DNA from 3 places in the Pseudomonas sp. S2_F07 genome. Region 1 is predicted to be linked to each of the others. Evidence: predicted binding sites of a transcription regulator. Region 1 holds the regulator's gene; each other region holds the start of a gene.
The links. Region 1 encodes sigma-54, which starts transcription at its own class of promoters, with help from an activator protein. Its sites were predicted from a motif close to ANTGGCATNNANNTTGCTNT; they were not measured.

Region 1 (3,276 bases):
TCCAGGTGCATCAATGCACTGATGGGCGAAACACAGCCCTTGAGACGGCAATGTGGAATGGCGATGCCGTTACCAAACCCGGTGGAACCGAGTTTTTCACGAGCAATCAGTGCCTCGAAGACATCTTGCATCTCCAGGGCCGGCACTTCGCGGGCGATCAGATTGGCAATTTGTTCGAGGGCTTTCTTTTTACTGCCTCCCGGCACGTTCACCAGGGAACGGCCGGGGGTCAGGATACTTTCAAGTCGGATCATGGGTAGGGAGTGTTAACGACCGGTTGCGCCCTGTAGGAGGCTCTGGGTCTTTTCCTTATGCTTTTTGAGTTGTTTATCCAGCTTGTCGGTGAGTGCGTCGATCGCGGCGTACATATCGGTATGCTCCGCGTTGGCGACCACTTCATTCCCGGGAATATGCAGCGTGGCTTCGATTTTCTGCTTCAGTTTTTCGACGGTCATCGTGACCTGCACATTAGTGATCTTGTCGAAATGTCGCTCCAATCGTTCGAGTTTTTCGCCGATGTAGGTGCGAAGAGGTTCGGTCACTTCCAGTTGGTGTCCACTGATGTTGACTTGCATACAGCTTCTCCTTCGTTGCCAGTGCATAAAGCGGTAGACCAGATGATCTACCACTGGAACGCTGTGGCGTGGCCCTACATCAACCGCTTGCGTTCGCTCGAAGGCGCGATCCCGAGGGATTCGCGGTACTTGGCGACGGTGCGGCGAGCCACCTGAATGCCTTGTGCCTCCAGTAAACCAGCGATCTTGCTGTCACTCAACGGCTTTTTCTGATTTTCCGCTGCAACCAGTTTTTTGATGATCGCCCGGATCGCCGTGGACGAGCATTCGCCGCCTTCGGAGGTGCTTACGTGACTGGAAAAAAAGTACTTCAGTTCATAAATGCCCCGGGGGGTGTGCATGAATTTCTGGGTGGTCACCCGTGAAATCGTCGATTCATGCATGCCGACCGCTTCGGCGATGTCATGCAGGACCAGCGGCTTCATGGCTTCGTCGCCGTACTCCAGGAAGCCGCGCTGATGCTCGACGATCTGGGTGGCAACCTTCATCAGGGTTTCATTGCGGCTCTGCAGGCTCTTGATGAACCAGCGGGCTTCCTGCAGCTGATTGCGCATGAAGGTATTGTCGGCGCTGGTGTCGGCGCGGCGCACGAAACCGGCGTACTGGGCATTGACCCGCAGCCGTGGCACCGACTCCTGATTGAGTTCCACCAGCCAGCGCTCGTTGTCCTTGCGCACGATGACGTCAGGAACGACGTACTCGGCTTCGGTGGACTCGATCTGCGAGCCCGGGCGCGGGTTTAGGCTCTGGACCAGCTCGATGACCTGGCGCAGTTCGTCTTCCTTGAGCTTCATGCGGCGCATCAACTGGCTGTAGTCACGGCTGCCAAGCAGGTCGATGTAATCGCTGACCAGGCGCTTGGCTTCGGCCAGCCAAGGGGTCTTGGCAGGCAGCTGGCGCAATTGCAGCAGCAGGCATTCACCGAGGTTGCGGGCGCCGATGCCGGCTGGCTCGAATTGCTGGATGCGGTGCAGGACGGCTTCGATCTCGTCCAGTTCGATGTCCAGTTCCGGGTCGAAGGCTTCGAGGATTTCCTCGAGGGTTTCGTCCAGGTAGCCCTGATTGTTGATGCAGTCGATCAGGGTCACGGCGATCAGGCGATCGGTGTCGGACATCGGGGCCAGGTTCAGTTGCCACAGCAAGTGGCTCTGCAGGCTTTCGCCGGCCGAGGTGCGGGTGGTGAAGTCCCACTCGTCATCATCATTGCTGGGCAGGCTGCTGGCGCTGGTCTGGTAAACGTCTTCCCACGCGGTGTCGACGGGGAGTTCGTTGGGGATACGCTCGTTCCAGTCACCCTCATCGAGGTTATCAACCGTCGGGGCGCTTTCCTGATAGGAAGGTTCCTGGATGTCAGTGTTGGGCTTTTGTTCGGCGTTGTCGGCCAAGGGATCGGAATTGTCGAAGTCGTCGCCTTCTTCCTGGCGTTCGAGCATCGGATTTGACTCCAGGGCCTCCTGGATTTCCTGTTGCAGGTCCAGGGTCGACAATTGGAGCAGGCGGATGGCCTGTTGCAGCTGCGGTGTCATCGTCAGCTGCTGGCCCATTCTCAAGACTAGCGATGGTTTCATGGCAGGGGCTTAACACCTTATTCGCCGGCGCACATGCGCCATCCACTACAGGGCGCCGGGGCGCCAAACTTAAGCAAATTATATGCCTGAAACTAAAGGGTTTGCCTAGAGCGCTGTAACAATAAAAAACTATAAAGCGGTGTTGCTGCGCTGCCCTTGTTGAGGGCTGACCACGCTTGTCGGCACGGTGAGTGCCCGGGCGATGGCCTGGGCACGACTCAGTGCTTACAGGCGGAACTCATGGCCCAGATACACTTCCTTGACCAGGTCGTTGGCCAGGATGGTCTCTGCGTCGCCCTCGGCGATCAGTTGGCCGTCATTGACGATGTAGGCGGTTTCACAGATATCCAGGGTTTCACGAACGTTGTGGTCCGTGATCAGCACGCCAATGCCCTTGGCCTTGAGGTGGTGAATGATCTGCTTGATGTCGCCGACCGAAATCGGGTCCACGCCGGCGAAGGGTTCGTCGAGGAGGATGAATTTCGGGTTGGTGGCCAGGGCGCGGGCGATTTCCACGCGACGACGCTCGCCGCCGGACAGGCTCATGCCCAGGTTGTCGCGGATGTGGCTGATGTGGAATTCCTGCAGCAGGCTTTCCAGTTCCTTGCGACGGCCGGCCTTGTCGAGTTCCTTGCGGGTCTCGAGGATGGCCATGATGTTGTCGGCCACCGACAGCTTGCGAAAGATCGATGCTTCCTGCGGCAAGTAACCGATACCGGCCTTTGCGCGGCCGTGCATCGGCTGGTGGCTGACGTCCAGGTCATCGATCAGGACGCGGCCCTGGTCGGCTTGCACCAGGCCGACGATCATGTAGAAGCAGGTGGTCTTGCCGGCGCCGTTCGGGCCAAGCAGGCCGACGATCTGGCCGCTGTCGATGGACAGGCTGACATCACGCACGACCTGGCGGCTCTTGTAGCTCTTGGCCAGATGCTGAGCTTTCAGAGTTGCCATTACTGGGCCTTTTTCTCGTCGGTTTTCTTCTTCGGCTGGATCACCATGTCGATACGCGGACGCGCCTCGGTGACCTTGCTGCCTGTGGCGCGACCGGCGCTGGCGAGCTTCTTGTCGGTGTCGTAGACAATTTTCTCGCCTTGGGTGACGTTGTTGTCCTTGTCGACAACTTTGGCCTTGTC
Region 2 (3,276 bases), 730 kb from region 1:
GGCATCCTGCGCGACATTCTCAACCTGTTGGTGGAGTACGGGATCAACGTGGCCCGCGGTGAGGTGGGCGGTGAGCATGGCAACGCCATCTACCTGCATTGCCCGAACCTGATCAACATTCAGTTCCAGGCCTTGCGTCCGAAATTTGAAGCGATTGCCGGGGTGTTTGGCGTCAAGCGTGTAGGACTGATGCCCAGCGAGCGTCGGCACATGGAGCTCAATGCACTGCTTGGTGCGCTGGAATTCCCTGTGCTGTCGATCGACATGGGCGGTTCCATCGTCGCGGCCAACCGGGCAGCGGCGCAGTTGCTCGGGGTGCGGGTCGACGAAGTGCCGGGGATTCCCCTGTCGCGCTACGCCGAGGATTTCGATTTGCCGGAACTGGTGCGTGCCAACAAGTCGCGGATCAACGGGTTGCGGGTCAAGGTCAAGGGCGATGTGTTCCTGGCCGACATCGCGCCGCTGCAATCGGAGCATGACGACAGCGAGGCCATGGCTGGCGCGGTGCTGACGCTGCACCGCGCCGACCGGGTGGGCGAGCGCATCTACAACGTGCGCAAGCAGGAGCTGCGTGGTTTCGACAGCATCTTCCAAAGCTCGAAAGTCATGGCCGCCGTGGTGCGCGAAGCCCGGCGCATGGCGCCGCTGGATGCGCCGCTGTTAATAGAAGGGGAGACTGGCACCGGCAAGGAATTGCTGGCGCGGGCCTGCCATCTGGCCAGTCCTCGTGGGCAATCGCCGTTGATGGCGCTCAACTGCGCCGGTCTGCCGGAGTCCATGGCCGAGACGGAATTGTTCGGTTACGGCCCCGGTGCATTCGAAGGGGCGCGGGCCGAAGGCAAGCTCGGGCTGCTGGAACTGACGGCGGGCGGTACGCTGTTTCTCGATGGCGTCGGGGAGATGAGCCCGCGCTTGCAGGTGAAATTGCTGCGCTTCCTGCAGGACGGCTGCTTTCGCCGTGTAGGCAGTGATGAAGAGGTCTACCTCGACGTGCGAGTGATCTGCGCGACCCAGGTCGACCTGTCCGAATTGTGCGCTCGCGGCGAGTTCCGCCAGGACCTCTATCACCGCTTGAATGTGTTGTCGCTGCACATCCCGCCGTTGCGCGAATGCCTCGACGGTTTGACGCCGCTGGTGGAGCACTTCCTCGACCAGGCCAGCCGGCAGATTGGTTGCCCGCTGCCGAAACTGGCCCCGGCGGCCATGGAGCGGCTCAGTCATTACCATTGGCCGGGTAACGTACGGCAACTGGAGAACGTGCTGTTCCAGGCGGTTTCCCTGTGCGACGGCGGCACGGTCAAGGCCGAGCACATTCGTTTGCCGGACTATGGCGTGCGTCAGCCCCTTGGCGACTTTTCGCTGGAAGGAGGGCTGGACGAGATCGTTGGGCGTTTCGAGAAGGCGGTGCTGGAGCGGCTGTATTCCGAGCATCCGAGCAGTCGGCAGTTGGGCAAGCGCCTGGGGGTTTCGCATACCACCATTGCCAACAAGTTGCGTGAGTATGAGGTGGGTAAGGACAACAGCATTTAAGATCAAAAGATCGCAGCCTTCGGCAGCTCCTACGTCGAACCCTGTAGGAGCTGCCGAAGGCTGCGATCTTTTGATCCGTTGCCGCGAAGCGGCATGACACCGCCGGTTTTTCGTCTCTGATACAAATCACCATTCCCTTCTGATTCCTCAAAGTCCCCTGTTTGCCGGGCCTCGCGCTGCCAAAAACAAGTTGGTCTGCAAATTGCTTATGGCTCAGCAGTACAGCAGTGGGCGGCAAACGTCCGGCAGGCAGAGGAAAGAGTGTGGACAAGTACCTTTATGTGGCAATGACCGGCGCCAGCCAGAATGCACTGGCGCAAAAGGCTCATGCCAACAACCTCGCGAACATCTCCACCAACGGTTTCCAGAAAGACCTGGAGCAAGCCCGTTCGATGCCGGTGTTCGGTGACAGCTTTCCGGCGCGTGCGTTTGCCATGTCCGAGCGCCCGGGCACGGATTTCTCCCCTGGTTCACTGGTGGAAACCGGTCGCGACCTCGACGTTGCCGTGCAAGGCAACGGCTGGATTGCCGTGCAGACGCCCGATGGCACTGAAAGCTACGTGCGCACCGGCAGCCTGAACGTTGACGCCCTGGGCGTGTTGCGCGCCGGCAACGGCATGCCGGTCATAGGCAATGGCGGGCCGATTGCCGTACCGCCGGAGCAGCAGATCGAAGTCGGCGAGGATGGCACCATCAGCATCCGTGCGTTGGGCGAAGGTCCCCGGGTGATGGCGGAAGTCGACCGCATCAAGCTGGTCAACCCGGACCTCAAGAACATGACCAAGGGTCTGGATGGTTCGATCCATACCAAGGACGGCCAACCGGCGCAGGCCGATGCCAACGTCAAGCTGGTGTCCGGTTTCCTCGAGTCGAGCAACGTCAATGCCGTGGAAGAGATGACCTCGGTACTGGCCTTGGCCAAGCAGTTCGAGCTGCACATCAAGATGATGAACACCGCCAAAGACGATGACCAGGCCATGGCTCGGGTCTTGCAGATCAGCTAATTACCAGAACGTCGCGCCGTAAAACAGGCGCACGAGGAGAATCGAATGCTTCCGGCTCTATGGGTTGCCAAGACAGGTCTGTCCGCCCAGGACACCAACCTGACGACCATTTCCAACAACCTGGCCAACGTGTCGACCACGGGTTTCAAACGTGACCGCGCCGAGTTCCAGGATCTGCTCTACCAGATCAAGCGCCAGCCTGGCGCCCAGTCGACCCAGGACAGCGAACTGCCGTCGGGCCTGCAACTGGGTACCGGTGTGCGCATCGTCGGCACCCAGAAAAACTTCACCGCCGGTAGCCTGCAAACCACCGAGCAGCCGCTGGACATGGCCATCGACGGTCGCGGTTTCTTCCAGATCCTGCAACCGGACGGCACCACGTCCTATACCCGTGACGGTACGTTCCACCTGGACTCCAACGGCCAGATCGTCAATGCCAGCGGCTTTGCCCTGGAGCCGGCCATTGTCATTCCGAACGAAGCGCAGACCTTCACGGTCGGCCGCGACGGCACCGTGTCCATCACCGTTGCCGGCAACCCGGCAGCCCAGGTGATCGGCAACCTGCAAACCGCCGACTTCATCAACCCGGCCGGCCTGCAGGCCGTGGGCAACAACCTGTTCCTGGAAACCGCCGCCAGCGGCGCGCCGCAAGTCGGCACTCCGGGCCTGAACGGTTTCGGCTCCACGCTGCAGAACACCCTGGAAACGTCCAACGTCAGCACCGTTGAGGAGATGGTCAACA
Region 3 (3,276 bases), 600 kb from region 1:
TGAGCACGGTCAGTTCGGGCGCGGCGTCCGGGTAGCGAATGTAAGGTGTGTTATCCCACGACTTGCTGCTTTGCAGCAGGATTTCCCGTTTGATTTCTGTCGGCTGGGGGATTGTGTTGCAGCCCAGGAGGGCGAAGGTGGTGAGAGCGGCCAGTAGCGTCTTGAGTGGGAAGGTTTTCATCATTCCATCCGTTGATTGCAGGTAGTGAGCAGGCTACGAGTCATTCAAGTTGGTTGATGCCGGACGATGCCGTGTGTGCCCGAGGAGATGTCGGGTTTCATTGTCGGAAGTTGCCCACAAAAAAGGCCTCCCGAAGGAGGCCTCTTTTTGTCACGCCGCGTGTTGCGACGCTACCGGATCAGCAGCTGTAGTACAGCTCGTATTCCAGTGGGTGTACGAAGGTACGTACCTTGATTTCTTCTTCGCTTTTCAGGGCGATGTAAGCGTCGATGAAGTCGTCGCTGAAAACGCCGCCTTTGGTCAGGAACGCACGACCTTTGTCCAGCTCTTCCAGGGCTTCTTTCAGGCTGCCGCAAACTTGTGGGATCTCTTTGGCCTCTTCAGGCGGCAGGTCATACAGGTTTTTGTCAGCAGCGTCGCCAGGGTGGATCTTGTTCTGGATGCCGTCCAGGCCAGCCATCAGCAGTGCGGCGAAGCACAGGTACGGGTTGGCAGCCGGATCCGGGAAGCGTGCTTCGATACGGCGGGCTTTCGGGCTCGACACGTAAGGAATACGGATCGAAGCGGAGCGGTTGCGAGCCGAGTAGGCCAGCATCACTGGAGCTTCGAAGCCTGGAACCAGACGCTTGTAGGAGTTGGTTGCCGGGTTGGTGAAGCCGTTCAGGGCCTTACCGTGCTTGATGATGCCGCCGATGAAGTACAGGGCGGTGTCGGACAGGCCGGCATAGCCTTCGCCTGCGAAGGTGTTCTTGCCATCTTTCCAGATGGACATGTGTACGTGCATACCCGAGCCGTTGTCGCCGTACAGAGGCTTAGGCATGAAGGTCGCGGTACGGCCGTAGGCATCGGCAACGTTGTGCACGACGTACTTCAGGGTTTGGGTTTCGTCGGCTTTCTTCACCAGGGTGTTGAACTTGACGCCGATTTCGTTCTGGCCGGCAGTCGCCACTTCGTGGTGGTGAACTTCGACGGTCAGGCCCATTTCTTCCAGTGCGTTGCACATGGAGGTACGGATTTCGTGGTCATGGTCGAACGGCGGAACCGGGAAGTAGCCGCCTTTGACGCCTGGACGGTGGCCTTTGTTGCCGCCTTCGATGTCCTGGTCGGACATCCACGAACCTTGTTCGGAGTAGATCTTGAACATGGAGCCGGAAATGTCGGACTTGAACTTCACCTGGTCGAAGATGAAGAACTCTGGCTCTGGACCTGCGTATACGGTGTCACCGATAGCGGTGGCTTTCAGGTGCTCTTCGGCGCGCTTGGCGATCGCACGTGGGTCGCGGTCGTAGCCTTGCATGCTCGAAGGTTCGATGATGTCGCAGACCAGGATCAGGGTCGGTTCTTCGGTGAACGGATCCAGGACGGCGGTGGAGTCGTCCGGCATCAGGATCATGTCGGAGGCTTCGATGCCTTTCCAGCCAGCGATGGAGGAACCGTCGAACATTTTGCCGACTTCGAAGAAGTCGTCATCCAGCGCATCGCGAGCCGGCATGGTCACGTGGTGCTGAGTGCCTTTGGTGTCCGTGAAGCGCAGATCAATCCACTTGACGTCATGATCTTTGATGAGTTGAACCGACTTCGACATAGTGTCCTCCGGGTGGCTTCGGGCTAGTAGTGGATGCCCTTAAATGTGGGTGATGCCGGCGCGAATACTCTGCCAAGGCAACCTGCCTCACAAGGGAGCAAATTGCATGCCAGTGCCCCAGCATGGGTTTTTTGCCCCAAAAACACGCTTGCGGGGGCATATTGCGCTTTAAAGCAGAAAATCTCGCCCTGTAATGTGGCGCCGCTTCCTACAAATGACCTGTTTTGGTGCGCGCGAAACCTTCTGCACATTAACTGGTTAAACCTTGAGCAATTTCCGCTATAATCCGCGCCCCCCTTTTTCGGCAGGCCATGCGCGCGCTGTTTCCATGAAATTAATCGTAAAAGTCTTCCCCGAGATCACCATCAAGAGCCGCCCGGTACGGATGCGTTTCATCCGTCAATTGGCCAAGAACATCCGTGCCGTGCTCCGCGATCTGGACCCGGCCGTGGTGGTGAACGGCGTGTGGGACAACCTCGAGCTGGAAACCCGTGTCAGCGACCCAAAGGCCTTGAAGGAGATGGGCGAACGCCTGAGCTGCATGCCGGGCATCGCGCATTTCCTGCAAATCGATGAGTACCCGCTGGGCGATTTCGACGACATCGTTGAAAAGTGCAAGCAGCACTACGGTGATGCACTGGCCGGCAAGATCTTCTCGGTACGTTGCAAGCGCGCCGGCAAGCACCCGTTCAGCTCGATCGATATCGAAAAATATGTCGGCAGCCAGTTGCGCCGTCAGTGTGGTGCCGCCGGGATCGACCTGAAAAAGCCGGAAATCGAAGTCCGGATCGAAGTTCGCGACCAACGGTTGTTCGTGATCCACAGCCAGCACAACGGCATCGGCGGATATCCGCTGGGCGCGCTGGAGCAGACCCTGGTGCTGATGTCCGGTGGCTTCGACTCCACCGTGGCGGCCTACCAGATCATGCGCCGCGGCCTGATGGCGCATTTCTGCTTCTTCAATCTGGGCGGACGTGCCCACGAACTGGGCGTCATGGAAGTCGCGCATTTCATCTGGAAGAAGTACGGCAGCTCCCAGCGCGTGCTATTTGTCAGTGTGCCGTTCGAAGAAGTGCTGGGCGAAATTCTCGGCAAAGTCGATAACAGTCATATGGGCGTAGTATTGAAGCGTATGATGTTGCGCGCTTCGTCCCAAATTGCCGATCGACTGCACATCGACGCACTGGTCACCGGTGAGGCGATCTCCCAGGTGTCGAGCCAGACGTTGCCGAACCTGTCAGTGATCGACTGCGTGACCGACAAACTGGTCCTGCGCCCACTGATCGTCGCGCACAAGCAGGACATTATCGACACGGCCAACGAAATCGGCACCGCCGATTTCGCCCGGCACATGCCGGAATACTGCGGCGTCATCTCGGTCAATCCGAAGACCGCGGCCAAGCGCCATCGCGTCGAGCATGAAGAGAAAGAATTCGATATGGCGGTACTCGAGCGTGCGCTCGAAAACGCCAAGCTGGTGCCGATCGATCGCGTGATCGATGAACTGGGC

Region 2: the regulator sigma-54 is predicted to act here: its motif matches at 1,720-1,739, upstream of AB4O40_RS25155 (flagellar basal body rod protein FlgF).
Region 3: the regulator sigma-54 is predicted to act here: its motif matches at 1,861-1,880, upstream of glnA (type I glutamate--ammonia ligase).

The regions. Positions count from the first base shown of each region.
Region 1 is NZ_CP162758.1:4,815,105-4,818,380, forward strand. It holds gene ptsN (PTS IIA-like nitrogen regulatory protein PtsN) at 1-254, opposite strand, end outside; gene hpf (ribosome hibernation-promoting factor, HPF/YfiA family) at 267-575, opposite strand; gene AB4O40_RS21760 (RNA polymerase factor sigma-54) at 650-2,143, opposite strand; gene lptB (LPS export ABC transporter ATP-binding protein) at 2,369-3,094, opposite strand; gene lptA (lipopolysaccharide transport periplasmic protein LptA) at 3,094-3,276, opposite strand, start outside.
Region 2 is NZ_CP162758.1:5,549,261-5,552,536, forward strand. It holds gene AB4O40_RS25150 (sigma-54-dependent transcriptional regulator) at 1-1,530, shown strand, start outside; gene AB4O40_RS25155 (flagellar basal body rod protein FlgF) at 1,794-2,534, shown strand; gene flgG (flagellar basal-body rod protein FlgG) at 2,580-3,276, shown strand, end outside.
Region 3 is NZ_CP162758.1:4,216,491-4,219,766, forward strand. It holds gene AB4O40_RS19175 (cupin domain-containing protein) at 1-181, opposite strand, end outside; gene glnA (type I glutamate--ammonia ligase) at 360-1,766, opposite strand; gene thiI (tRNA uracil 4-sulfurtransferase ThiI) at 2,095-3,276, shown strand, end outside.